3 regions of the Streptomyces sp. NPDC002853 genome follow, and region 2 is predicted to be linked to each of the others. Evidence: predicted binding sites of a transcription regulator. Region 2 holds the regulator's gene; each other region holds the start of a gene.
What was found. The regulator HrcA, encoded in region 2, represses chaperone genes, less so after heat shock. The targets are predictions, from matches to a motif close to TTNGCACTCNGNNNNNCNGAGTGCNAA.

Region 1 (7,653 bases), on a different contig from region 2:
GCCCGAGATCGACGGCGCGCCGGGCGGCACCCTGGAGGGCTTCGGCATCCTCGCCGACGAGCTGAACAAGATCCCGGCGATCATCGGCCTCGGCTCGGAGGCCGAGATCCGCGCGCACTGCTTCGTCCCGTCCGTGAGCGCGGTCGCCCTCCGCGACATCGACACCCAGGAGAAACTGCACGACCCGTTCCCGGAGAACTCCGAGGACAGCGACCTGGACGAGTACCTCTGCGCCACCCACAACGAGGCCCACACCCTGGTCACGGAGGAACTCTCCAGCTGGCTCCTGGAGCGCCTGCCGTAGTCGGCACCGCTGGCTCCGGAAAACGCCCGAGGGCGGCACCCCTTCGTGAGAAGGAGTGCCGCCCTCGGTACGTACGGGACGTCGATCAACCAGAGGTCGATCAGAAGTCCATGTCACCGCCCGGCATGCCGCCGCCGGCCGGGGCAGCGCCCGCCTTCTCCGGCTTGTCGGCGATGACGGCCTCGGTGGTGAGGAACAGCGCGGCGATGGACGCGGCGTTCTGCAGGGCAGAGCGCGTGACCTTCGCCGGGTCGAGGATGCCCTCGGCGATCATGTCGACGTACTCACCGGTCGCGGCGTTCAGGCCGTGGCCGACGGTCAGGTTGCGCACCTTCTCGACGACGACACCACCCTCGAGGCCGGCGTTGACCGCGATCTGCTTCAGCGGGGCCTCAAGGGCCAGCTTCACAGCGGCGGCACCGGTGGCCTCGTCACCTTCGAGCTCAAGCTTCTCGAAGACAGCGGCGGCCTGGATGAGGGCCACGCCACCACCGGCGACGATGCCCTCTTCGACGGCGGCCTTCGCGTTGCGAACGGCGTCCTCGATGCGGTGCTTGCGCTCCTTGAGCTCGACCTCGGTCGCGGCACCGGCCTTGATGACCGCAACACCGCCGGCGAGCTTCGCCAGGCGCTCCTGCAGCTTCTCGCGGTCGTAGTCGCTGTCCGAGTTCTCGATCTCGGCGCGGATCTGGTTGACGCGACCCTGGACCTGGTCGCTCTCACCGGAGCCGTCGACGATCGTGGTCTCGTCCTTGGTGATGACGACCTTGCGGGCGCGGCCGAGCAGGTCGAGACCGGCGTTCTCCAGCTTGAGGCCGACCTCCTCGGAGATGACGGTGCCACCGGTGAGGATGGCGATGTCGCCGAGCATGGCCTTGCGGCGGTCACCGAAGCCCGGGGCCTTGACGGCGACGGACTTGAAGGTGCCACGGATCTTGTTGACGACCAGGGTCGACAGGGCCTCGCCCTCGACGTCCTCGGCGATGATCAGCAGCGGCTTGCCGGACTGCATGACCTTCTCGAGGAGCGGAAGGAGGTCCTTCACGTTCGAGATCTTCGAGTTCACGATCAGGATGTACGGGTCGTCGAGCGACGCCTCCATACGCTCCATGTCGGTGGCGAAGTACGCCGAGATGTAGCCCTTGTCGAAGCGCATGCCCTCGGTGAGCTCAAGCTCGAGCCCGAAGGTCTGCGACTCCTCGACGGTGATGACGCCTTCCTTGCCGACCTTGTCCATCGCCTCGGCGATGAGCTCGCCGATCTGGGTGTCGGCGGCGGAGATGGAGGCGGTCGAAGCGATCTGCTCCTTGGTCTCCACGTCCTTGGCCTGCTCGAGCAGGGCGCCCGAGACGGCCTCGACGGCCTTCTCGATGCCACGCTTGAGGGCCATCGGGTTGGCACCGGCGGCTACGTTGCGAAGGCCCTCGCGGACCAGCGCCTGCGCCAGGACGGTCGCGGTCGTCGTGCCGTCACCGGCGACGTCGTCCGTCTTCTTCGCGACCTCCTTGACCAGCTCGGCGCCGATCTTCTCGTACGGGTCCTCGAGCTCGATCTCCTTGGCGATGGAAACACCATCGTTGGTGATCGTGGGGGCACCCCACTTCTTCTCGAGGACGACGTTGCGACCCTTGGGGCCCAGGGTCACCTTGACGGCGTCGGCGAGCTGGTTCATGCCGCGCTCGAGGCCGCGCCGTGCCTCCTCGTCGAACGCGATGATCTTGGCCATGTGAAGTGGTCCTCCCGGACAGGGGTGGCATGCTTCCGGATCGCGCCAGCGCCCGCGACGGACGGCCTGCAAGCCTTGTGGTTCCTTGCCCCACCCGGCCTGCGGGCCTCACCGACCCGATCCAAGTTCTGTCACTCTCACTGGGAGAGTGCTAAGCCCAATGATTAGCACTCGACCCCTGCGAGTGCAAGCGCCTCTCATGGATCGCGGACGCGGGAGGGGGCGCGCGGCCAGAAGTGCGCCGCGGACGCACGAGGGGCCCACACCCCTGTCGGGATGCGGGCCCCTCGTCACTCGCTAAGTTCGCTGGCCGATCGCGCCGAGATCAGACGGCGAGCTTGACCATGTCCGCCTGCGGACCCTTCTGGCCCTGCGAGATCTCGAACTCCACTCGCTGACCTTCTTCAAGGGTGCGGTAGCCGTCCATCTGAATCGCGCTGTAGTGGACGAAAACATCCGCACCACCGTCGACCGCGATGAAGCCGTACCCCTTCTCCGCGTTGAACCACTTGACGGTGCCCTGAGCCATGCCTAACTCCCCTATTACTGGCCCTTGCACGGACCCGCACTTCGCGGACCCGGGTCAGACCTCACCCCCCCAATGGGTTGTGGAGGCGTGCGCCGGAACGCGTCGACCGCGGCTGAATGTATCTGTCCAACTGCCCTCTGCAACAGGTCAATCGGACGAGAATTCTGGGCACGCCTGATCGGTAATATGCGGAGAATTCACCGGAGTTCAGGGCAAGTCGGGCCAGACAAATGCCACGGGAAGGGCAAATGGGCAGTGCACTTTGGCTACTTCTTGTCGCCCTCGGGGCGACTTCGTATATGCGCTCGGCACAAACGGGGAAGCTCGTTTCCCAACTGTACCGCGCTCAACCACATGGAATTGCCCCCTCCGCTTCTCTCGCGGAGGGGGCAACAAGGATTACGCAGGGTATTTCCTTAAAGAATCAACCAGGCTCAGCCACCCGCGACGGCGGGGATGATGGAGATCCCCGCGCCGTCCGGCGTCGCGGTCTCCAGGCCCTGCTCGAAGCGGACGTCGTCGTCGTTCACGTAGACGTTCACGAAGCGCCGCAGCTTGCCCTGGTCGTCCAGGACGCGGGCGGCGATACCGGCGTGGTTCTTCTCCAGGTCGGCGATGACCTCGGAGAGGTTCGCCCCCTCGGCGGCGACCTCGGACTGACCGCCGGTGTAGGTGCGAAGAATGGTGGGGATGCGGACGTTTACGCTCATGGATTCACCTCGGGGTGCGTGGGGCCCCTTCAGGGGCGCGGGGAACTGCGCGACCAGCCACAACGGTCCGCAGGCGGAAAGAAGGCTCAGGCCCTACGGCGGCTAACCGGCAAGACCAGCGGAGCGAAACGCGTCAAGGCTGGGCTTGATCGTCGCCGTCGCCTGAGACGTCTCGGCAACGGCGTCGAGGGTCTTGAGCCCATCGCCCGTGTTCAACACGACCGTGGTCAGCGAGGGATCGATGAGCCCCGCATCGAGCAGCTTCTTCGTGACGCCCACGGTCACGCCGCCCGCGGTCTCCGCGAAGATCCCTTCCGTGCGAGCGAGAAGCTTGATCGCGTCCACGACCTGCTCGTCGTTCACGTCCTCCACCGCACCGCCCGTGCGACGCGCGATGTCCAGGACGTACGGCCCGTCGGCGGGGTTGCCGATGGCGAGCGACTTGGCGATGGTGTTCGGCTTCTGGGGGCGCACGACGTCGTGCCCGGCCTTGAAGGCGGTGGACACCGGCGAGCAGCCCTCGGCCTGCGCCCCGAAGATCTTGTAGGGCTTGTCCTCGACCAGACCCAGCTGGATGAGCTCCTTCAGACCCTTGTCGATCTTCGTGAGCTGCGAGCCCGAGGCGATCGGGATGACCAGCTGGTCGGGAAGGACCCACCCCAGCTGCTCGCAGATCTCGTACGCGAGGGTCTTGGAACCCTCGCCGTAGTACGGCCGCAGGTTCACGTTCACGAAGCCCCAGCCCTCGCCCAGCGGGTCGCCGATGAGCTCGGAGCAGAAGCGGTTCACGTCGTCGTAGTTGCCCTCGATGCCGACGAGCTCGCCGCCGTACACCGCGGCCATGACGACCTTGCCCTGCTCCAGGTCGTGCGGGATGAACACGCAGGAGCGGAAGCCGGCGCGGGCCGCGGCGGCACCGACGGCGCCCGCGAGGTTGCCGGTGGAGGAACAGGAGAGCGTGGTGAAGCCGAAGGCGCGCGCGGCCTCGATGGCCTGCGCGACGACGCGGTCCTTGAAGGAGTGCGTCGGGTTGCCGGAGTCGTCCTTGACGAACAGCTTGCCCTGCTCGACGCCGAGCTCACGGGCGAGGTTGTCGGCCTTGACGAGCTTGGTCCAGCCGGGGTTGATGTTCGGCTTCTCGGCGACGTTCGCCGGGACGGGAAGGAGCGGGGCGTAGCGCCAGATGTTGTCGGGGCCGGCCTCGATCTGCTTCCTGAGCGCCTCGGGGTCACCGGTCGGCAGGTCGTACGCCACTTCGAGCGGGCCGAAACAGGCCTGACAGGCGAAGATCGGGCCGAGGGCGTAGAGCTCGCCGCACTCGCGGCAAGAGAGGCCCGATGCGGGGCCGAGGTCCACGGAACCCGTGGAAGCCTGGGTGGAAGGGGTGGTGTCGTTCGTTGCGACAGTCTGCGCAGCCATGGAGGCGAGGCCCTTTCTCCTCATCTTCCCCGCGACGAATTTCGCCGCGAGACGGAATTGGCACCTTCCCCACCGAGACCTCGCGTGCGCGGTCGGCGGGATGGTTGCCGGGGCTTCAACGGGCCGTATCCCTCTGCCCCTCTGGATGAGCGGTATGGCGCCGGGGGCTTCAGGGGCCCCAGGGCATTTGTCGCGCGATGACCCCGGCATGCGATGGTCATCGGCGTTGTTCAAGACTGTAACCGACGGCCTGGACCCTTGAGATAGTCGTCCGAACCGCGAGATGGATCACATGTAGGCCACACACAGGAGGAGCCACCCGTGCTGGAAGAGGCCGAGCGCTGGCTGACCAGGCGTTCCTGGTCCGTTGCCGACCGTCCGCTCAGCGCGCTCGTCGCCGCCAAGCGGGCGTCGGGGACCTCGGTGAGCGTCGTGCTGCCCGCGCTCGACGAGGAGGGGACGGTCGGCGAGATCGTCGCCGAGATCCGCCGTGAGCTGGTCGAGAAGGCCGCTCTCGTCGACGAGCTCGTGGTGATCGACTCCGGCTCGCGGGACCGTACGGCCGAGGTCGCCCGGAAGGCGGGCGCGCGGGTCGTGCACCGGGACGTGATCCTGCCGCGCATCCCGGCCGTGCCCGGCAAGGGCGAGGTCATGTGGCGCTCGCTCCTGGTGACCGGCGGTGACATCGTCGCGTTCGTCGACGCGGACCTGCGGGAGTTCTCGGCGGACTTCGTCACCGGCATAGTGGGCCCGCTCCTGACCGAGCCCGACGTACACCTCGTGAAGGCGATGTACGACCGTCCCCTGGGTGAGACCGCAGGTCAGGGCGGCCGGGTCACGGAGCTGATGGCGCGCCCGCTGCTGAACATGCACTGGCCCCAACTGGCCGGATTCGTCCAGCCGTTGGGCGGCGAGTACGCGGCGCGCAGGTCCCTCCTGGAGCGGCTGCCGTTCCCCGTCGGTTACGGGGTGGAGCTGGGGCTGCTCGTCGACGCGCTGCACACCGTGGGCCTCGACGCGCTCGCGCAGGTCGATGTCGGGGTGCGCAAGCACCGGCACCAGGACGGGCAGGCGCTCGGCCGGATGGCGGCGGCGATCTACCGGACGGCGCAGCTGCGGCTCGCGCGCGGCCATCTCGTACGGCCCGAGCTCACCCAGTTCGAACGGGGCGAGCAGGGGTTCGAGCCGCGGACCCATTCGGTGGACACGGAGGAGCGGCCACCGATGAGCGGCATCGCGGAGTACACGGCTCGCCGCGTGGCGTAACCGCCCCAAGCCGGGCATTTTGTCTACATTCCCCACTTATGTGGGTCAGACAAGCAGTGGGAAGCGCGCTACGCGTCGGTGCCGTGGCCTTGGCGACGGCCACCCTCGCGGCAGGAGCACTCGGCGCGTCCGCGGCGTCCGCGGCCACGGCGTCCGCCGCCGCACCGACGATCGGCCACGCCGAGGACATCTCCCGGTGGGCGCAGGCGCGGCCCGAGCCCCCGGAACAACAGGGCGCGCCCGTCCCCCGGGGAGAACTGGCCAAGTCGGGCAGCGACTCGGACACGATGCTGTACGCGGGACTGGCGATCTCCCTGTGCGCCCTGGGAGCGCTGGCGGTGGCGGCCGCGAGGAGCAGGCGCGACTAGGGCCCTTCGGACGTGTTTGAGCCCCCGCCCCAGGGGCTAGGTTCGCCTCATGGTCTCCGAGCACGCCTCCGCCCAGGTCCTCGTCGCGTCCAACCGCGGCCCCGTCACGTACACCCTGGAGGAGAACGGGGAACTGACGGCCAAGCGGGGCGGAGGCGGACTCGTCTCCGGGCTCAGCGCGATCGGCGACTCCGGCGGCGACGACGCGGCCCTGTGGGTCTGCGCGGCGCTCGGCGACGGCGACCGCGAGGCCGTACGGCGCGGAGTCGGCGAGCCCGGCGTGCGGATGCTCGACATCGACCCGCGGGTGCACGCGGACGCGTACAACGGCATCGCGAACTCGGTCCTGTGGTTCGTCCACCACATGCTCTACCAGACCCCGCTGGAGCCGGCCTTCGGCCCGGAGTTCCGGGCGCAGTGGGCGGCGTACGAGACGTACAACCAGGCCTTCGCCGAGGCACTCGCCGAGAGCGCCGGAGCGGACGCGGCGGTCCTCGTGCAGGACTACCACCTCGCCCTGGTGCCGGGAATGCTGCGTGAGCTGCGCCCCGACCTGCGCATCGGCCACTTCTCGCACACGCCGTGGGCGCCGGTGGACTACTTCCGGATGCTGCCGGACGACGTCGCGGAGCAGCTCCTTCGCGGCATCCTGGGCGCCGACCGCGCGGCGTTCCTCACCGGGCGGTGGGCGGACGCGTTCCAGGAGTGCTGCGTCGCCGTCCTCGGCGGTACGTCCGGTACGCGGATCGGGGTGCACGGGCTCGGGGCGGACGCGGACTTCCTGCGGGAGCGGTCGCGGCGGGCGGACGTGGAGGAACGCCTCGTCGCGCTGCGGGAGCAGATCGGGGGCTCCGGCGACCGGAAGGTGATCGTCCGGGTGGACCGGACGGAGCTGTCCAAGAACATCGTGCGGGGAATGCTCGCCTACGGGGAGCTGCTGGAGTCCCGCCCCGAGTGGCGGGAGCGGGTGGTGCACGTCGCCTTCGCGTACCCCTCGCGGCAGGACCTCCCGGTGTACCGCGAGTACACGGCGGAGGTGCAGCGGGTCGCCGACGAGATCAACTCGCGCTTCGGGGTGGAGGGCTGGACCCCGGTCGTCCTGCACGTGAAGGACGACTTCGCACGCTCGCTCGCGGCGTACCGCCTGGCGGACGTGGCCCTGGTGAACCCCATCCGGGACGGAATGAACCTGGTGGCCAAGGAGGTCCCGGTCGTCTCGGACGACGGGTGCGTTCTTGTCCTGTCCCGGGAGGCGGGGGCGTACGAGGAGCTGGGCGAGGACGCGGTCGTCGTGAACCCGTATGACGTCACGGGGACGGCTGTCGCGCTGC
Region 2 (7,653 bases):
GAAGCTCCCGCGCCATGCGGTGCCCCTGTCCCGCCCACAGCGCCATGCCCTGCGCGTCACCGGCCTTGGCCGCGGCCTTGCGCAGGCCGCTGGTGAGGTGGTGGACCTGGGGGTACGCGGCGGGGGCGTAGGGCCCGTGCTCCCGCATGAAGCGGTTGACGAGGCCGCGCGCGGGGCGCCCCGAGAAGGCCCGGGTCAGTTCGGTCCGGGTGAACAGCGGGTTGGTCATGGCCTGCTTGTGCAGGGCGTTCGCGCCCGACTCGGGGCAGACCAGGAAGGCCGTGCCGAGCTGCGCGGCGTCCGCGCCGGCCGCGAGCACCGCGGCGATCTGTGAGCCGCGCATCAGGCCGCCGGCCGCGACGACCGGGATCTGCACGGTGTCGCGCACCTGCGCGATGAGCGAGAGGAGGCCGAGCCCGGCGCCGTCCGTCTCGGGGTTGTCGCGGTGCGTGCCCTGGTGGCCGCCCGCCTCGATGCCCTGGACGCACACGGCGTCGGCGCCCGACCACTGGGCGGTCTGCGCCTCTTCGGGCGAGGTGACGGTGGCGACGGTGATCGTGCCGACCCGCGCGAAGGCGTCGAAGACGTCGCGGGTGGGGCAGCCGAAGGTGAACGACACCAGCGGCACCGGGTCCTCGACGAGGATGGCGAGCTTGGCGTCGTAGCCGTCGTCGCGGCCGCTGTCCGGGTCGCCGAGCTGCGTCTCGTACCAGGCGGCCTCGCCGGCGAGCTGGTTGCGGTAGACGTCGACGGCGGCGGCGTCGGCGTACTCGGGCTGCGGCATGAACAGGTTCACGCCGAACGGCCGGCTCGTGAGCCCCCGCAGCTGTTTGATCTCCTGGTACATCCCGTCGGCGGTTTTGTATCCGGCGGCGAGATATCCGAGCCCCCCGGCCTCGGAGACGGCCGCGGCGAGCTGGGGGCACGAGGCGCCGCCCGCCATGGGGGCCTGCACGATCGGAAGGCGGCAGAGATCGGTCAGTGCGGTGGGCATGAACGCATCGTGCCATGCCCTGGCCGGGGCGCCGAATCGCGCTCGCGCGGGGCCTGCGAGCGCCCCATAGGGGGCGCGGGGCTGTGACATGTGCGGCTCCGCCGCGGGGCGCGAGCAACCACACACAACCTGCGGGCGAAGACGGCGAAGTGCCCCCGGCGCGGTATCCGCGACCGGGGGCACAAAGAGAACCGCTTCAGGCGCTACCGCCCGTTGAACGCGTCCTTCAGGCGAGAGAACAAGCCCTGCTGCCCCGGCTGGAACTGCCCCGTGGGCCGCTCCTCGCCGCGCAGCTGCGCGAGCTCCCGCAGGACCCGCTCCTGCTCCGCGTCCAGCTTGCTCGGCGTGAGGACCTCGACGTGCACGATGAGGTCACCACGGCCGCCGCCCCGCAGGTGCGTGATGCCCCTGCCGTGCAGCGGCACCGACTGGCCGGACTGCGTGCCCGGCCGGATGTCGACCTCTTCCAGGCCGTCCAGCGTCTCCAGGGGCACCTTGGTTCCCAGAGCCGCTGCGGTCATCGGAATGGTGACCGTGCAGTGCAGGTCGTCCCCGCGCCGCTGGAACACGGCGTGCGGCAGCTCGTGGATCTCCACGTACAGGTCGCCGGCGGGGCCGCCGCCGGGGCCGACCTCGCCCTCGCCCGCGAGCTGGATCCGCGTGCCGTTGTCGACACCGGCGGGGATCTTCACGGTGAGCGTCCGCCGCGACCGGATGCGGCCGTCGCCGGCGCACTCCGGGCAGGGGGTGGGCACGACCGTGCCGAAGCCCTGACACTGCGGGCACGGCCGCGACGTCATGACCTGGCCGAGGAAGGACCGCGTGACCTGCGACACCTCGCCGCGACCGCGGCACATGTCACACGTCTGGGCGGACGTTCCCGGCGCGGCACCTTCACCGCTGCAGGTCGTACAGACGACCGCCGTGTCGACCTGTATGTCCTTGGTGGTCCCGAAGGCCGCCTCGTCCAGGTCGATCTCGAGCCGGATCATGGCGTCCTGGCCGCGGCGCGTGCGCGACCGGGGGCCACGCTGCGACGCCGTCCCGAAGAACGCGTCCATGATGTCCGAGAAGTTGCCGAAGCCACCGGCCCCGAAACCGCCCGCGCCACCGCCGCCGCCCGCCTGGGACAGCGGGTCACCGCCGAGGTCGTAGACCTGCTTCTTCTGCGGGTCCGACAACACCTCGTACGCGGCGTTGATCTCCTTGAAGCGCTCCTGAGTCTTCGGGTCCGGATTCACATCCGGGTGAAGCTCTCGCGCAAGCCTCCGGAAGGCCTTCTTGATCTCGTCCTGGGAAGCGTCGCGGCGCACGCCTAGTACGGCGTAGTAGTCCGTGGCCACTTACGACTCCGCCAGGATCTGTCCGACGTAACGTGCCACTGCGCGTACTGCTCCCATCGTTCCCGGATAGTCCATGCGGGTCGGGCCGACCACGCCGAGTTTGGCTACTGCCTCGCTGCCCGAACCGTAGCCGACGGAGACCACGGACGTAGAGCTGAGTCCCTCATGGGCGTTCTCGTGACCGATCCGTACGGTCATGCCCGAATCCGTGGCCTCGCCAAGCAACTTGAGCAGGACGACCTGCTCCTCAAGAGCCTCCAGGACGGGCCTGATGGTGAGGGGAAAGTCATGTCCGAAGCGGGTGAGATTGGCCGTTCCGCCGATCATCAGCCGCTCCTCGGTCTCCTCGACAAGGGTTTCGAGGAGGGTGGAGAGCACCGTCGCCACCGTGCCGCGGTCCTCCGCGTCGAAGGACTCCGTCATGTCCTGCACCAACTGCGGCACGTCCGCGAAGCGACGCCCCGCGACCCTGCTGTTGAGCCGCGCCCGCAGGTCCGCGAGCGAGGTCTCGCCGAACGGGGCGGGACAGTCGATCATGCGCTGCTCGACCCGGCCCGTGTCCGTGATCAGTACGAGCATCAGGCGGGCGGGGGCCAGCGAGAGCAGCTCCACGTGCCGCACCGTCGACCGTGTGAGGGACGGATACTGCACGACCGCGACCTGCCGGGTCAGCTGCGCGAGCAGCCGCACCGTGCGCGCCACGACGTCGTCGAGGTCGACGGCGCCGTCGAGGAAGTTCTGGATGGCCCTGCGCTCCGGCGCCGCCATCGGCTTGACGGCGGTGAGCTTGTCGACGAAGAGGCGGTACCCCTTGTCCGTCGGGATGCGCCCCGCACTCGTATGAGGCTGGGCGATGAACCCTTCCTCCTCCAGTGCCGCCATGTCGTTTCGGACGGTGGCCGGAGAGACGCCGAGGCTGTGCCGCTCGGTGAGCGCCTTGGAGCCGACGGGCTCCTCGGTGCCGACGTAGTCATGGACGATGGCGCGCAGCACCTCGAGCCTGCGTTCACTGAGCATCCGCGCAACACCTCCACCTTTTCGCCCTGAGACCTGTCTGCCCCGCGGTCCTGCCTGGCACTCCCCGCAGGTGAGTGCCAGCCTGCACCGCGCCCAGTGTACGGCTGCGAGGTACGGGCCCGGCAAGGGCCGGACCCTATGTCGGTCCGACGGCCGAAGTGACGGCTGCCAAGCCGCCCGCGCGGGACTAGCGTCGGCTCCATGGACGTGGCACTGGCTTGGGACGAGGCGGGTTGGGAACGGCTCGCGCCGCACGTGGGACGCAGGCGCCTGCCGGTCTGGGACTGTACGGCGGGCCTGGTCGTCGGCGGGGAGTCGGCGCTGATGATCGAGGCGGGCGCGACCCTGCGCGAGGGTGCGGAGCTGCGGACCCAGGCGCGCGGCATCCTCGGCGGGGGCCGCCGGGTCACCCATCTCGCCCTGACGCATCCGCACTTCGACCACGTCCTGGGCGCCGCTGCGTTCGCGGGCGTGGAGGTGTACGGCGCGGTCGGCCTCGACGCGCTGCTCGCGAGGGGACGCGACGAGCTGCGCGACGACGCCGTGCGGCAGGGGGTCGCCCCGGACGCCGCGGCGGAGGCCGCCGACCTGCTCGTCCGCCCGCGCCACTCCGTGTGCGGGGAGTGGACGCTCGACCTGGGCGGCGGGGCACAGGTCCTGCTCGCGAACGTCGGCCCGGGGCACACGGGCCACGACCTGGCGGTCCTGGTCCCCGGCACGGGCGACACCCCCGAGATCGTCTTCTGCGGCGACCTGGTCGAGGAGTCGGGCGAACCGCAGGCCGGTCCTGACGCGGTCCCGTCGCGGTGGCCGGCCGCGCTCGACCGGCTGCTGGACCTGGGCGGCGAGGACGCGTTGTACGTGCCGGGGCACGGGGCGGTGGTCGATGCGGCATTTGTCCGCGCGCAACGCGCCACACTGGCGGCTCGCTTCGGCGTGTCGTAGCCGCTCGTACGCCGCTTCTCTTATCGTCATGCGAATGCGCCAGTACTCCGCAGACCTCACTCCGCCGTGGAAGAAGCCGAAGCCCGTGCCGGAGGTCGCCGCGGAGGCGGACCTCGTGGTGGAGGAGCTGAGCACCGGGTTCTGCGGGGCGGTGATCCGCTGCGAGAAGACGGCGGAGGGTCCGACGGTGACCCTGGAGGACCGCTTCGGCAAGCACCGCGTCTTTCCCATGACGCCGGGGGCCTTCGCCCTGGAGGGCCGGCGGGTCACTCTCGTCCGCCCCTCTTCCGCTGCCTCCACTCCCGTACGTCCTACGCGTACCGCGTCGGGTTCGGTGGCCGTGCCGGGGGCGCGGGCCCGGGTCGCCCGTGCCGGGCGGATCTACGTCGAGGGGCGGCACGACGCGGAGCTGGTCGAGCGGGTGTGGGGCGACGACCTGCGGATCGAGGGTGTGGTCGTCGAGTACCTGGAGGGCATCGACGACCTCCCGGGGATCGTCGAGGAGTTCTCCCCCGGGCCCGACGCGCGCCTGGGCGTCCTGGTGGACCACTTGGTGCCCGGCTCGAAGGAATCACGGATCGCGGCGCAGGTGAGTTCCCCTTCGGCCCTGGTGGTGGGGCACCCCTACATCGACGTGTGGGAGGCGGTGAAGCCGTCGTCGGTGGGGATCGCGGCCTGGCCCCGGGTGCCTCGGGGACAGGACTGGAAGACGGGCGTCTGCGAGGCGCTGGGCTGGCCCCCCAACACGGGTGCCGCGTGGCAGCGGATCCTGGGCTCGGTCCGCAGCTACCGGGATCTTGAGCCGGCGCTGCTGGGTCGCGTGGAGGAGCTGATCGACTTCGTCACGGCCCCGGATAACTAGCCTCGCGGGCCGTGCTCCCCTCGCCCTGCACCACCGCTGCACGGCGCACTACACCGCCGCTGCGCGGCGGATCTTCCCCACCCACCCGCCCGATCACCCCGCGGCCCTGCCCACCCGGGCCCCGGCCCTCGCCACAGCCCCCTGCAGCTCAGAACTCTCCCACCCACCCGATCACCCCGCAGCCCGCCCACCCGAGCCCTTCTCCAGCCCGTCCGGCGTTTGAGGACCGGGGTTCGGGGCGGAGCCCCGGGTTCGGGGAGGGGTGGGGTGGGGTGGGGTTGGGGGAAGCCCCGCAGGGGCCGCACGGACCTCAGCCCACTTCAGTCCACCAGGTCCCGCACGACGGCGTCCGCCAGCAACCGCCCCCGCAGGGTCAGCACGGCCCGCCCCTCCTCGTACGGCCCCGCCTCGAGGAGGCCGTCCGTGAGGGCCCGTCCCGCGGCCGCGAGGCCGGCGGGGCGCAGGAGAGACAACGGGCACCCCTCGAGCAGCCGCAGCTCCAGCAGAATCCGCTCCACCCGCCGGTCCTCGGCGGCGAGAATCTCCCGCCCGGCCCCAGGTGAGCGCCCAGCGGCAAGCGCACCCGCATAAGCCCCCGGATGCTTGACGTTCCACCACCGCACGCCCCCCACGTGGCTGTGGGCCCCCGGCCCGGCCCCCCACCAGTCGGCCCCACGCCAGTACAACTCGTTGTGCAGGCAGCGCCCGGCATCGGACGTGGCCCAGTTGGACACCTCGTACCAGGAGAAGCCGGCGCCCCCGAGGACCTCGTCGGCGATCAGGTACCGGTCCGCGTGCACGTCGTCGTCGGTCATGGGCACCTCACCGCGCCGGATCCGCCGCGCCAGCTGCGTGCCTTCCTCGACGATCAGGGCGTACGCGCTGACGTGGTCGGGCCCGGCGCCGATGGCCGCGTCCAGCGTGGCCCGCCAGTCGTCGTCGGTCTCGCCCGGAGTGCCGTAGATCAGGTCCAGGTTGACGTGCTCGAAGCCCGCCGCACGCGCCTCGGCCACGCAGGCCTCGGGCCGGCCGGGGGTGTGCGTACGGTCGAGCACCTTCAGTACGTGCTGCTTGGCGCTCTGCATCCCGAAGGAGACGCGGTTGAAGCCCCCCGCCCGCAGCTCGCTCAGGTACGCCGGATCGACGGACTCCGGGTTCGCCTCCGTCGTGATCTCCGCGTCGTCCGCGAGGCCGAACTCCTCGCGCACGGCCCCCAGCATGCGGACCAGATCGCCCGCGGCGAGCAGCGTCGGCGTACCGCCCCCGACGAAGACGGTCTGTACCGGACGCGGGTCGTCACCCAGGGTCTTGCGCGCGAGCCGCACCTCGTCGATCAGGGTGTCCGCGTAGTTGTCGCGCGAGGCGAGCACACCGCCGGAGCCGCGCAGCTCGGTCGCGGTGTACGTGTTGAAGTCGCAGTACCCGCAGCGCGTGGCGCAGTACGGGACGTGCAGGTAGAAACCGAGCGGACGCGTCCCCGCACCCGCGAGGGCGGACGCGGGCAGGGCCCCGTCCTCGGGCATGGGCTCACCATCGGGCAGTGCGGAAGGCATACCCCGATTGTCCCGCACCCCGGAGAAGACCGACGCCGCTACGGCGTCTCACCCCCACATCACCGCGCCTGTGGCACGAGTCACTGCGCCTGCAGCACGAGCACCGCCAGATCATCGTCCGGCGGCCGCTCCGAGAATTCGTGGACCATGCGCTTGATCCGTTCCGCCACCAGGCCCGCGTCGAGGCCCGCGCAGCTCGCGAGGGCCGCCGCGAGGCCGTCGCTGTCGTCGAACATCCGCTGTCCCGTACGCCGCTCCGTCACCCCGTCCGTGACGCAGAGGAGCGTGTCCCCCGTGCGCAGCTCGAAGGTCTCGCTCTTGTACGTCGCGTCGTCGACGACCCCGAGCAGCAGTTGGGGCGTGGCCGCCACCTGGACGTTTCCGTCCGGGGAGAGGAGGAGCGGCAGGGGGTGCCCCGCGCTGGCCACCGTGCAGCGGACGCCGCCGTCGTCCATGGGCACCAGCTCGCCGTAGAGCAGGGAGAGGAAGCGGGAGGTGGCCCCGTCGGGCGGCACGCCCTGGCCGCCCGCCACGGCGACCACCGCCGCGGCCGCGTCCGCCGCCTCGGTCGCGTCGTCGAGGAGGAGCTGGTTGAGACGGTCGAGCACCTCCGCGACCTCGTACCCCTCGCGGGCGAGCAGCCGCAGCCAGGGCCGGGCGAGGCCGATCACGACGGCCGCCTCGACGCCCTTGCCCTGCACGTCGCCGAGCGCGAAGCACCAGCGGCCCTTGCCCGCCTGGAACACGTCGTAGAAGTCGCCGCCCGGCCCGCCCTTGTCCCGCGGCTCGTACACGACACCGCTGCTCACGCCGGGGATGTCGGCGACGGAGCTCGGCAGGAGTCCGCGCTGCAGGACCTGGCTGATGGTGGCCTGGCGCTGATAGCGCCGCGCCGCGCTGATGGCCAGGGCGACGCGGCGGCTGAAGTCCTCGATGAGG
Region 3 (7,653 bases), on a different contig from region 2:
ACCGTCGCGGAGTTCTTGCCCTGCGGCTTCACCTTCCGCCGCAGTTCCTCCGGCTCCACCGCGGAGCCCCGCTTCTTCACCGTCAGGACCCCGACCTCCCGCTCCCGCAGCAGCGCCTTCAACTTCTTGACACCGAAGGGGAGTTGATCGGTGATCTCGTACGCCACCGCGTACGGAGTCTCGTGCAGGGCGTCGGAGGTGACGTACGCGATCGTCTCGTCGATCAGACCGCCCTCCACCCGCGCGGCCACCTCCGCGACCAGATGCGCGCGGATGACGGCGCCGTCCGGCTCGTACAGATAGCGCCCCACCGGCCGCACCCCGGGATCCGGCAGCATCGCGTCGAGCGAGGACCACAGGGAGGCGCCCGAGGGCAGCAGGGTCGCGCGGTGCGAGGACGGGGTGGCCGTGCCGAACCACAGCACGGCCTCCTTCACGTCCCCGCCGTCCGAGATCCACTCCGCCGCGGCATCGGCGGGCACCGCCTCGTGCGGAATGCCGGGCGCGATCTTCAGCGCAGCGTGCGGGGCCTTGCGTGCGGCCTCGATGGCCCAGGAGAGCGGCGGGGAGTAGGCCTCCGGGTCGAAGATCCGGCCCCGCCCGCCACGCCGCGCCGGGTCCACGAAGACCGCGTCGTACGCGGACGTGTCGACCTCGGTGACATCGGCCTCGCGCACCTCGATGAGGTCGGCGAGCCCCAGCGCGTCCGCGTTCGCGCGCGCCACCGCGCAGGTCAGCGGGTCACGGTCGACGGCGAGAACGGCGATCCCGGCCCGGGCGAGGGCGATCGCGTCGCCCCCGATGCCGCAGCAGAGGTCGGCCACACTCCGTACGCCGAGCGCCCCGAAGCTCTCGGCGCGGTGCACGGCCACGCTCGTACGGGTCGCCTGCTCGACGCCGTTCGGGGTGAAGAACATCCGCCCCGCGTCCTCGGCCCCGAACTTCGCCACCGCACGGTGCCGCAGCCGCGCCTGCGCGAGCACCGCCGTGACCAGCTCCGCCGGGTGCTCGCGGCGCAGGCGCGTCGCGACGGCGAGCTCCCGGGCCGGATCGGCCTCCCGCACCTCGTCGAGATCGAGCAGGGACCGGCCCTCGGGGGTGAGCAGCGCGGAGAAGGAGGTCAGGGCGGTCGGGGCAGTCGGATCACGGTCGAGGTCGTTCACCCGGCCCATTGTGGGCCAGTCGGTGGATGGTGCGCGCCCGGTGGCAGTGTCGGCCCGGCAGCGGGCCTGTGAGCTGCAAAGATCCGGCGCCATGCAACTAGTACGACAAAAAGAAAAAGTCGGCCCAAAACGGAAGAGCGGGGGGCGGGTTCCTGCGCGGCTCCGGGTCAGGGGACAGGTGCGCGCGGGGGTGGCCGTGCTCGTCGCCGCCGCGATCGCCTCCGGCTGCGCCTCGGGCGCCGACAGCGGAGCGAACCCCGCCCCCGGTCAGCAGCGCCTGAACGCGCCGCCCGCCCGCGCCCTCGACTCCTACGCCCACAAACTCCGCGTCGCCCAGGTCGCACGCGCCGCCGCCGCCAAGCGATGGGGCCTGGCGAAGACCCCGCTGGCCGCACCGCGGGCCCCGGCCAAGAAGCCGAAGATCACCACCCGCAAGGGATTCGAGGTCAAGGGGCAGGCGAGCCTGCCGCCCGTCTTCACGACGATCCCGACCAAGAAGAAGATCGTCTTCCTGACCATCGACGACGGCGCCGAGAAGGACCCGGCGCTGCTCAAGATGATGAGCGAACTGCAGATCCCGTACACCGCGTTCCTCAGCGACTACCTGGTCAAGGAGGACTACGCCTACTTCAAGAAGATGCAGTCGCGCGGTGTCGTCCTGAACAACCACACCCTCAACCACCGCTACATGCCGGGGCTCTCGTACGCGGGCCAGCGCCGCGAGATCTGCGGCATGCAGGACGTCATCCACAAGCGCTACGGCAAGCGGCCCGAACTCTTCCGCCCGCCGTACGGCAACTACAACGCGGACACGCTGCGGGCCGCCAAGTCCTGTGGGATCAAGGCCGTGCCGCTGTGGGCGTCCGAGGCCTTCGCCGACCACATGGAGTGGCGCGAGTGGGACCGGGACCTGCACCCCGGCGACATCATCCTCACGCACTTCCGGGGGCGCGAGGACTGGAAGGGCACCATGCCCGACATGGTCCGCAAGGTCATGAAGACGGTCACCGACAAGGGGTACGCGGTGGCCAGGCTGGAGGACTACCTGTGACCGGGCGGGCGCGGGCGCGCCGCTGCCTCGCCGCGGCCGTCGCGGCGGGCGTGCTCGCGCCCGCGCTGCTCGCCGGGTGCGCGCAGTCGGTGGACCCGATCGAGCGTCTCGGACGCAAGGCGGCGGAGAAGGTCCCGCCGCGGAAACCGGGGGCCTCGCCCAGTTGCGCCCCACCCGCGGGAGCGCCGAAAACCGGGCTGCGCACGCCCGCCGAGACGGAACCGCCCGCCGTGGAGAAACGTTGCCCCGAGGGGCGCGGGGGCCCTTCGGCGCCTCCGTCCGGATAAGACCCGCGTCAGCGAATTAGCAGTCCGCTTGACCGAGTGCTAATCGGCGTCCTAGTCTCGGCGTTGGCACTCACCACTGGAGAGTGCCAACAGCGACGGGCAGGTCCGGCACCCGCGACGACGGATCCACCTGGTCGCCACCCCAGACTGTTAACCCCGTAGATCTCCGAAGGGGGAGACCGGATCGTGACGACCGCCAGCTCCAAGGTTGCCATTAAGCCGCTCGAGGACCGCATCGTGGTCCAGCCGCTCGACGCCGAGCAGACCACGGCCTCCGGCCTGGTCATTCCGGACACCGCGAAGGAGAAGCCCCAGGAGGGTGCTGTCCTCGCCGTGGGCCCGGGCCGCTTCGAGAACGGCGAGCGCCTGCCGCTCGACGTGAAGGTCGGCGACGTCGTGCTGTACAGCAAGTACGGCGGCACCGAGGTGAAGTACAACGGCGACGAGTACCTCGTCCTCTCGGCTCGCGACGTGCTCGCGATCGTCGAGAAGTAATTCACCTGCTTCACCAGATTTGCTTTTGAGTTGCGCCCCTGGTCACCCCGCTGCTGATTGCCGGGCGGCGAGGGGCGCAGTTCGTTTACACCCGAGTTTTCGAGAGGGCTGAACCGCTCCCATGGCGAAGATCCTGAAGTTCGACGAGGACGCCCGTCGCGCCCTCGAGCGCGGCGTCAACAAGCTTGCCGACACGGTCAAGGTGACGATCGGCCCCCGCGGCCGCAACGTCGTCATCGACAAGAAGTTCGGCGCCCCCACCATCACCAACGACGGCGTCACCATCGCCCGTGAGGTCGAGGTCGAGGACCCGTACGAGAACCTCGGCGCGCAGCTCGTCAAGGAGGTGGCGACCAAGACCAACGACATCGCGGGTGACGGCACCACCACCGCGACCGTGCTCGCCCAGGCCCTGGTCAAGGAAGGCCTGCGCAACGTAGCCGCCGGCGCCTCCCCGGCCGCCCTGAAGAAGGGCATCGACGCCGCCGTCGCGGCCGTCTCCGCGGAGCTGCTCGCCACCGCGCGCCCGATCGACGACAAGGCCGACATCGCGGCCGTCGCCGGTCTGTCCGCCCAGGACCCGCAGGTCGGCGAGCTCATCGCCGAGGCGATGGACAAGGTCGGCAAGGACGGTGTCATCACCGTCGAGGAGTCCAACACCTTCGGTCTTGAGCTGGACTTCACCGAGGGCATGGCCTTCGACAAGGGCTACCTGTCCCCGTACATGGTGTCCGACCAGGAGCGTATGGAGGCCGTCCTCGACGACCCGTACATCCTGATCCACCAGGGCAAGATCTCCTCGATCCAGGACCTGCTCCCGCTGCTCGAGAAGGTCATCCAGACCAACGCCTCGAAGCCGCTCCTGATCATCGCCGAGGACGTCGAGGGCGAGGCCCTGTCGACCCTGGTCGTCAACAAGATCCGCGGCACCTTCAACGCCGTCGCGGTGAAGGCTCCCGGCTTCGGTGACCGCCGCAAGGCCATGCTCGGTGACCTCGCCACCCTCACCGGCGGCACCGTCATCGCCGAAGAGGTCGGCCTCAAGCTCGACCAGGTCGGTCTCGACGTGCTCGGCACCGCCCGCCGCGTGACCATCACCAAGGACGACACCACGGTCGTCGACGGTGGCGGCAACGCCTCCGAGGTCGAGGGTCGCGTCAACCAGATCAAGGCCGAGATCGAGGCCACGGACTCCGACTGGGACCGCGAGAAGCTCCAGGAGCGCCTCGCGAAGCTCGCCGGTGGCGTCTGCGTGATCAAGGTCGGCGCCGCCACCGAGGTGGAGCTCAAGGAGAAGAAGCACCGTCTGGAGGACGCCATCTCCGCGACCCGCGCCGCGGTCGAGGAGGGCATCGTCTCCGGTGGTGGCTCCGCTCTGGTGCACGCCGTCAAGGTCCTCGAGGGCAACCTCGACAAGACCGGCGACGAGGCCACGGGTGTCGCGGTCGTCCGCCGCGCCGCCGTCGAGCCGCTGCGCTGGATCGCCGAGAACGCCGGCCTCGAGGGCTACGTCATCACCTCGAAGGTCGCCGAGCTCGACAAGGGCTTCGGCTTCAACGCCGCGACCGGCGAGTACGGCGACCTGGTCAAGGCCGGCGTCATCGACCCGGTCAAGGTCACGCGCTCCGCGCTGGAGAACGCCGCCTCCATCGCTTCGCTGCTGCTGACGACCGAGACCCTGGTCGTCGAGAAGCCGGCCGAGGAAGAGGCGGACGCCGGTCACGGGCACGGTCACTCGCACTGACCCCGCTTGACGCCGGCGCGTAGCTGAAACGGAGGCCCGGCACCCCACTTCGGGGTGCCGGGCCTCCGTGCGTTCTCCGGCGCGGGCCCGTCGTGGCTCGTCGCGCAGTTCCCCGCGCCCCTTACGGGGCGCCCCCGCGAGAGCCTCTACTGCGGACCGTACTTCCGTCCCGTCCGTGACGTGACGCCCCCCAGCAGTGCCCTCGGGGTCACCTTCACCACGCCCATCAGAGCCTTGTAGCGGGGGTCCGGGATGGACAGGGTCTTGCCCCGCGACAGGTCGGCCAGCGCCGCCGCGACCAGCTTGTCCGCGTCGAGCCACATCCACTTGGGGATGTTCGACGTCCCCATCCCGGCGCGCTCGTGGAACTCGGTCCGTACGAAGCCGGGGCACAGGGCCATCAGCCGGACCCCGGAACCGGCCAGGTCCTTCGCCGCCCCCTGGGTGAACTGCACGACCCACGCCTTCGACGCGCCGTACGTCCCGCGCGGCACGAACGCCGCCACCGAGGCGACGTTGACGACGCCACCGCGGCCCCGCTCCCGCATCGACTCCGTCGCCGCCGACGTCAGCCGGAGCACCGCCTCGCAGTGCACCTTGAGCATCGTCAGCTCTTCCTCGATCGGCACCTCCAGGTACTGGCCCTTGTTGCCGAACCCGGCGTTGTTCACGAGGAGGTCGACCGCGTTCCTGCGGTCCGCGAGGCGCTTCTCGACGGCGGCGATCCCGTCGTCGGTCGCGAGGTCCGCGGTGAGCACCTCCGCCTCGATGCCGTGCCGGTCGTGCAGTTCGGTCGCCTGCTCCCGCAGCCGCTCGGTGTTCCGTGCCACCAGGACCAGGTTGTGGCCGTCACCGGCGAGCCGCCGGGCGAAGGCCGCGCCGATACCGGCGGTCGATCCCGTAATCAGAGCCGTAGTCATGGCCCAAGGCTAGTGAGATCCGGGGCGCCCTGTGTCGCCCGGACGGTCCCTTGACCTGCTGCCCCTTCAAGTCGGCACGGCAGATGGCCAGTTACGGCGTCCGCGCGCCGTACTTGCGCGCATACGCCCGAGCCGTCTCGGTCAACTCGGGGTGCAGCGCGTCCCCGGCGGCGAGGAGACTCGGCAGCAGGTGCTTCTCCGTCATCACCGCCCTGAACTGGAGGGCGACGGTGATGTCGTGCTCCGGCCGGTGCACGACGTCGATCGAATCCCCGCCGCGGATCTCGCCCGGTTCGAGCACCCGCAGATAGGCGCCGGGAAGCCCCCGCTGCGTGAAGCGCTTGACCCACTTCGTCTCGCCGAGGTGGCCCTGGAACGTCTGGCAGGGGATGCGGCCCGAGGTCACCTCGAGGAGCAGGTCGGGGCCGACGCGCCAGCGCTCGCCGATCTTCGCGCCGCTCACGTCGAGGCCGGACGTCGTGAGGTTCTCGCCGAAGGAGCCGTGGGGCAGCGTGCGGCCGAGCAGCTGCTCCCACGCGTCGAGGTCCTCGCGCGCGTAGGCGTACACCGCCTGGTCGTCGCCGCCGTGGTGCCGCGTGTCGCAGACCTCGTCCCCGGCAAGGCCGCTTCCGCCGACGCCCTTGGGGCCGGGCGCCGACACCCGTACGGCCCCTTCGGCGGGCTGCTTGTCGATGCCGGTGCCGCCCGACGGGGCGTCGGTGTAGTCCACGGCCTTGAACCGGCCCAGATTCACGGAAAGAAGCTTCATGGCGGAAGGCTAGGCGAGCTCGCTCAAAGCGTCGACGCATTATTGGGCGACTGATCCAAGCGTCGCTTATGCTTGATCCATGATCGAGGCCCGTCATCTCCGTGTCCTGCGTGCGGTCGCCGCCAGCGGCTCCTTCTCCGCCGCCGCGCGCGAGCTCGGCTGCACCCAGCCCGCCGTCAGCCAGCAGATGAAGGCTCTCGAAGCCTCCGCGGGCACGACCCTGCTGATCCGCACGGGCCGCGAGATGCGCCTGACCCAGGCGGGCGAAGCCCTGGTCCGGCATGCCACCGGGATTCTGGCGGGCCTGACGGCCGCCGAGGAGGAGGTCGCCGCGATCGCGGGCCTGCGGGCGGGCCGCGTCCGCCTCGTCTCCTTCCCCAGCGGCAGCTCGACGCTGGTGCCGAGCGCGCTTGCCGCCCTGCGCGCGGCGCACCCCGGTACGCGTGTCTCACTCGTGGAGGCCGAACCGCCGCGCTCGGTCGAGATGCTGCGCGAGGGCGACTGCGACGTGGCGCTCGCCTTCCGCTACGACGGCGCGTCCGCCGCCGAGGAGTGGGACGACCTGGTCGTACGCCCTCTTCTCGCCGACCGGCTCGTCGGTCTCGTGCCCGAGGGGCACCGGCTCGCCAAGGCCGAGTCGGTCGCCATCGGGGAACTGGCCGACGAGCCGTGGATCGCGGGTTGTCCGCGCTGCCGCAGGCAGCTGGTCGAGGTCTGCGAAGGGGCGGGCTTCGTGCCCCGCATCGATTTCGCGACCGATGACTATCCGGCGGTGATCGGCCTGGTCGGAGCGGGCCTCGGGGTCGCGGTGCTGCCCGAACTGGCCATCGAGTCCGTTCGCCCCAAGGGTGCACGCACAGTGACGGTGGAGCCTGCCGTCCAGCGCGAGATCGTCGCGCTCACCCTGCCGGATCTGGCTCGGGTGCCCGCTGTGGCGGCCACGCTCGACCACCTCGCGCGCGCCGCGGAGCGCTGAGCGTTCCCTGAAGAAACGTTCCTTCAGGTGTGCGTGACCATGCCGCCGTGGGAGGCCGACGCCGCGGGGGCGGAAGTGGTGACCAGGCGGTTGCGCGCGCGGCCCATGAGCTCTTCGCGCTCGTCCTCGGTGAGCCCGCCCCACACGCCGTACGGCTCCCGTACCGCGAGGGCGTGAGCAGCGCACTCCGCGCGTACCGGGCACCTCATGCAGACCTCCTTGGCGGAGTTCTCACGCGCGCTGCGTGC

Region 1: a site for HrcA is predicted at 2,159-2,185, ahead of groL (chaperonin GroEL). Genes of this name have one in related genera too.
Region 3: a site for HrcA is predicted at 2,518-2,544, ahead of groES (co-chaperone GroES). Genes of this name have one in related genera too.

Annotation. Positions count from the first base shown of each region.
Region 1 covers NZ_JBSFUS010000009.1:350,270-357,922, forward strand. The annotation lists gene ACWD02_RS26150 (esterase/lipase family protein) at 1-304, shown strand, start outside; gene groL (chaperonin GroEL) at 405-2,030, opposite strand; gene ACWD02_RS26160 (cold-shock protein) at 2,356-2,559, opposite strand; gene ACWD02_RS26165 (MoaD/ThiS family protein) at 2,994-3,269, opposite strand; gene thrC (threonine synthase) at 3,372-4,688, opposite strand; SAM riboswitch class I at 4,706-4,840, opposite strand; gene ACWD02_RS26175 (glucosyl-3-phosphoglycerate synthase) at 5,010-5,954, shown strand; gene ACWD02_RS26180 (hypothetical protein) at 6,044-6,322, shown strand; gene ACWD02_RS26185 (alpha,alpha-trehalose-phosphate synthase (UDP-forming)) at 6,372-7,653, shown strand, end outside.
Region 2 covers NZ_JBSFUS010000001.1:497,800-505,452, forward strand. The annotation lists gene ACWD02_RS02260 (nitronate monooxygenase) at 1-994, opposite strand, end outside; gene dnaJ (molecular chaperone DnaJ) at 1,198-2,337, opposite strand; gene hrcA (heat-inducible transcriptional repressor HrcA) at 2,338-3,354, opposite strand; gene ACWD02_RS02275 (MBL fold metallo-hydrolase) at 3,556-4,299, shown strand; gene ACWD02_RS02280 (DUF3097 domain-containing protein) at 4,334-5,161, shown strand; gene hemW (radical SAM family heme chaperone HemW) at 5,482-6,714, opposite strand; gene ACWD02_RS02290 (SpoIIE family protein phosphatase) at 6,795-7,653, opposite strand, start outside.
Region 3 covers NZ_JBSFUS010000021.1:19,179-26,831, forward strand. The annotation lists gene ACWD02_RS40100 (class I SAM-dependent methyltransferase) at 1-1,172, opposite strand, end outside; gene ACWD02_RS40105 (polysaccharide deacetylase family protein) at 1,255-2,214, shown strand; gene groES (co-chaperone GroES) at 2,688-2,996, shown strand; gene groL (chaperonin GroEL) at 3,118-4,740, shown strand; gene ACWD02_RS40120 (SDR family NAD(P)-dependent oxidoreductase) at 4,887-5,660, opposite strand; gene ACWD02_RS40125 (MOSC domain-containing protein) at 5,752-6,429, opposite strand; gene ACWD02_RS40130 (LysR family transcriptional regulator) at 6,509-7,405, shown strand; gene ACWD02_RS40135 (WhiB family transcriptional regulator) at 7,429-7,653, opposite strand, start outside.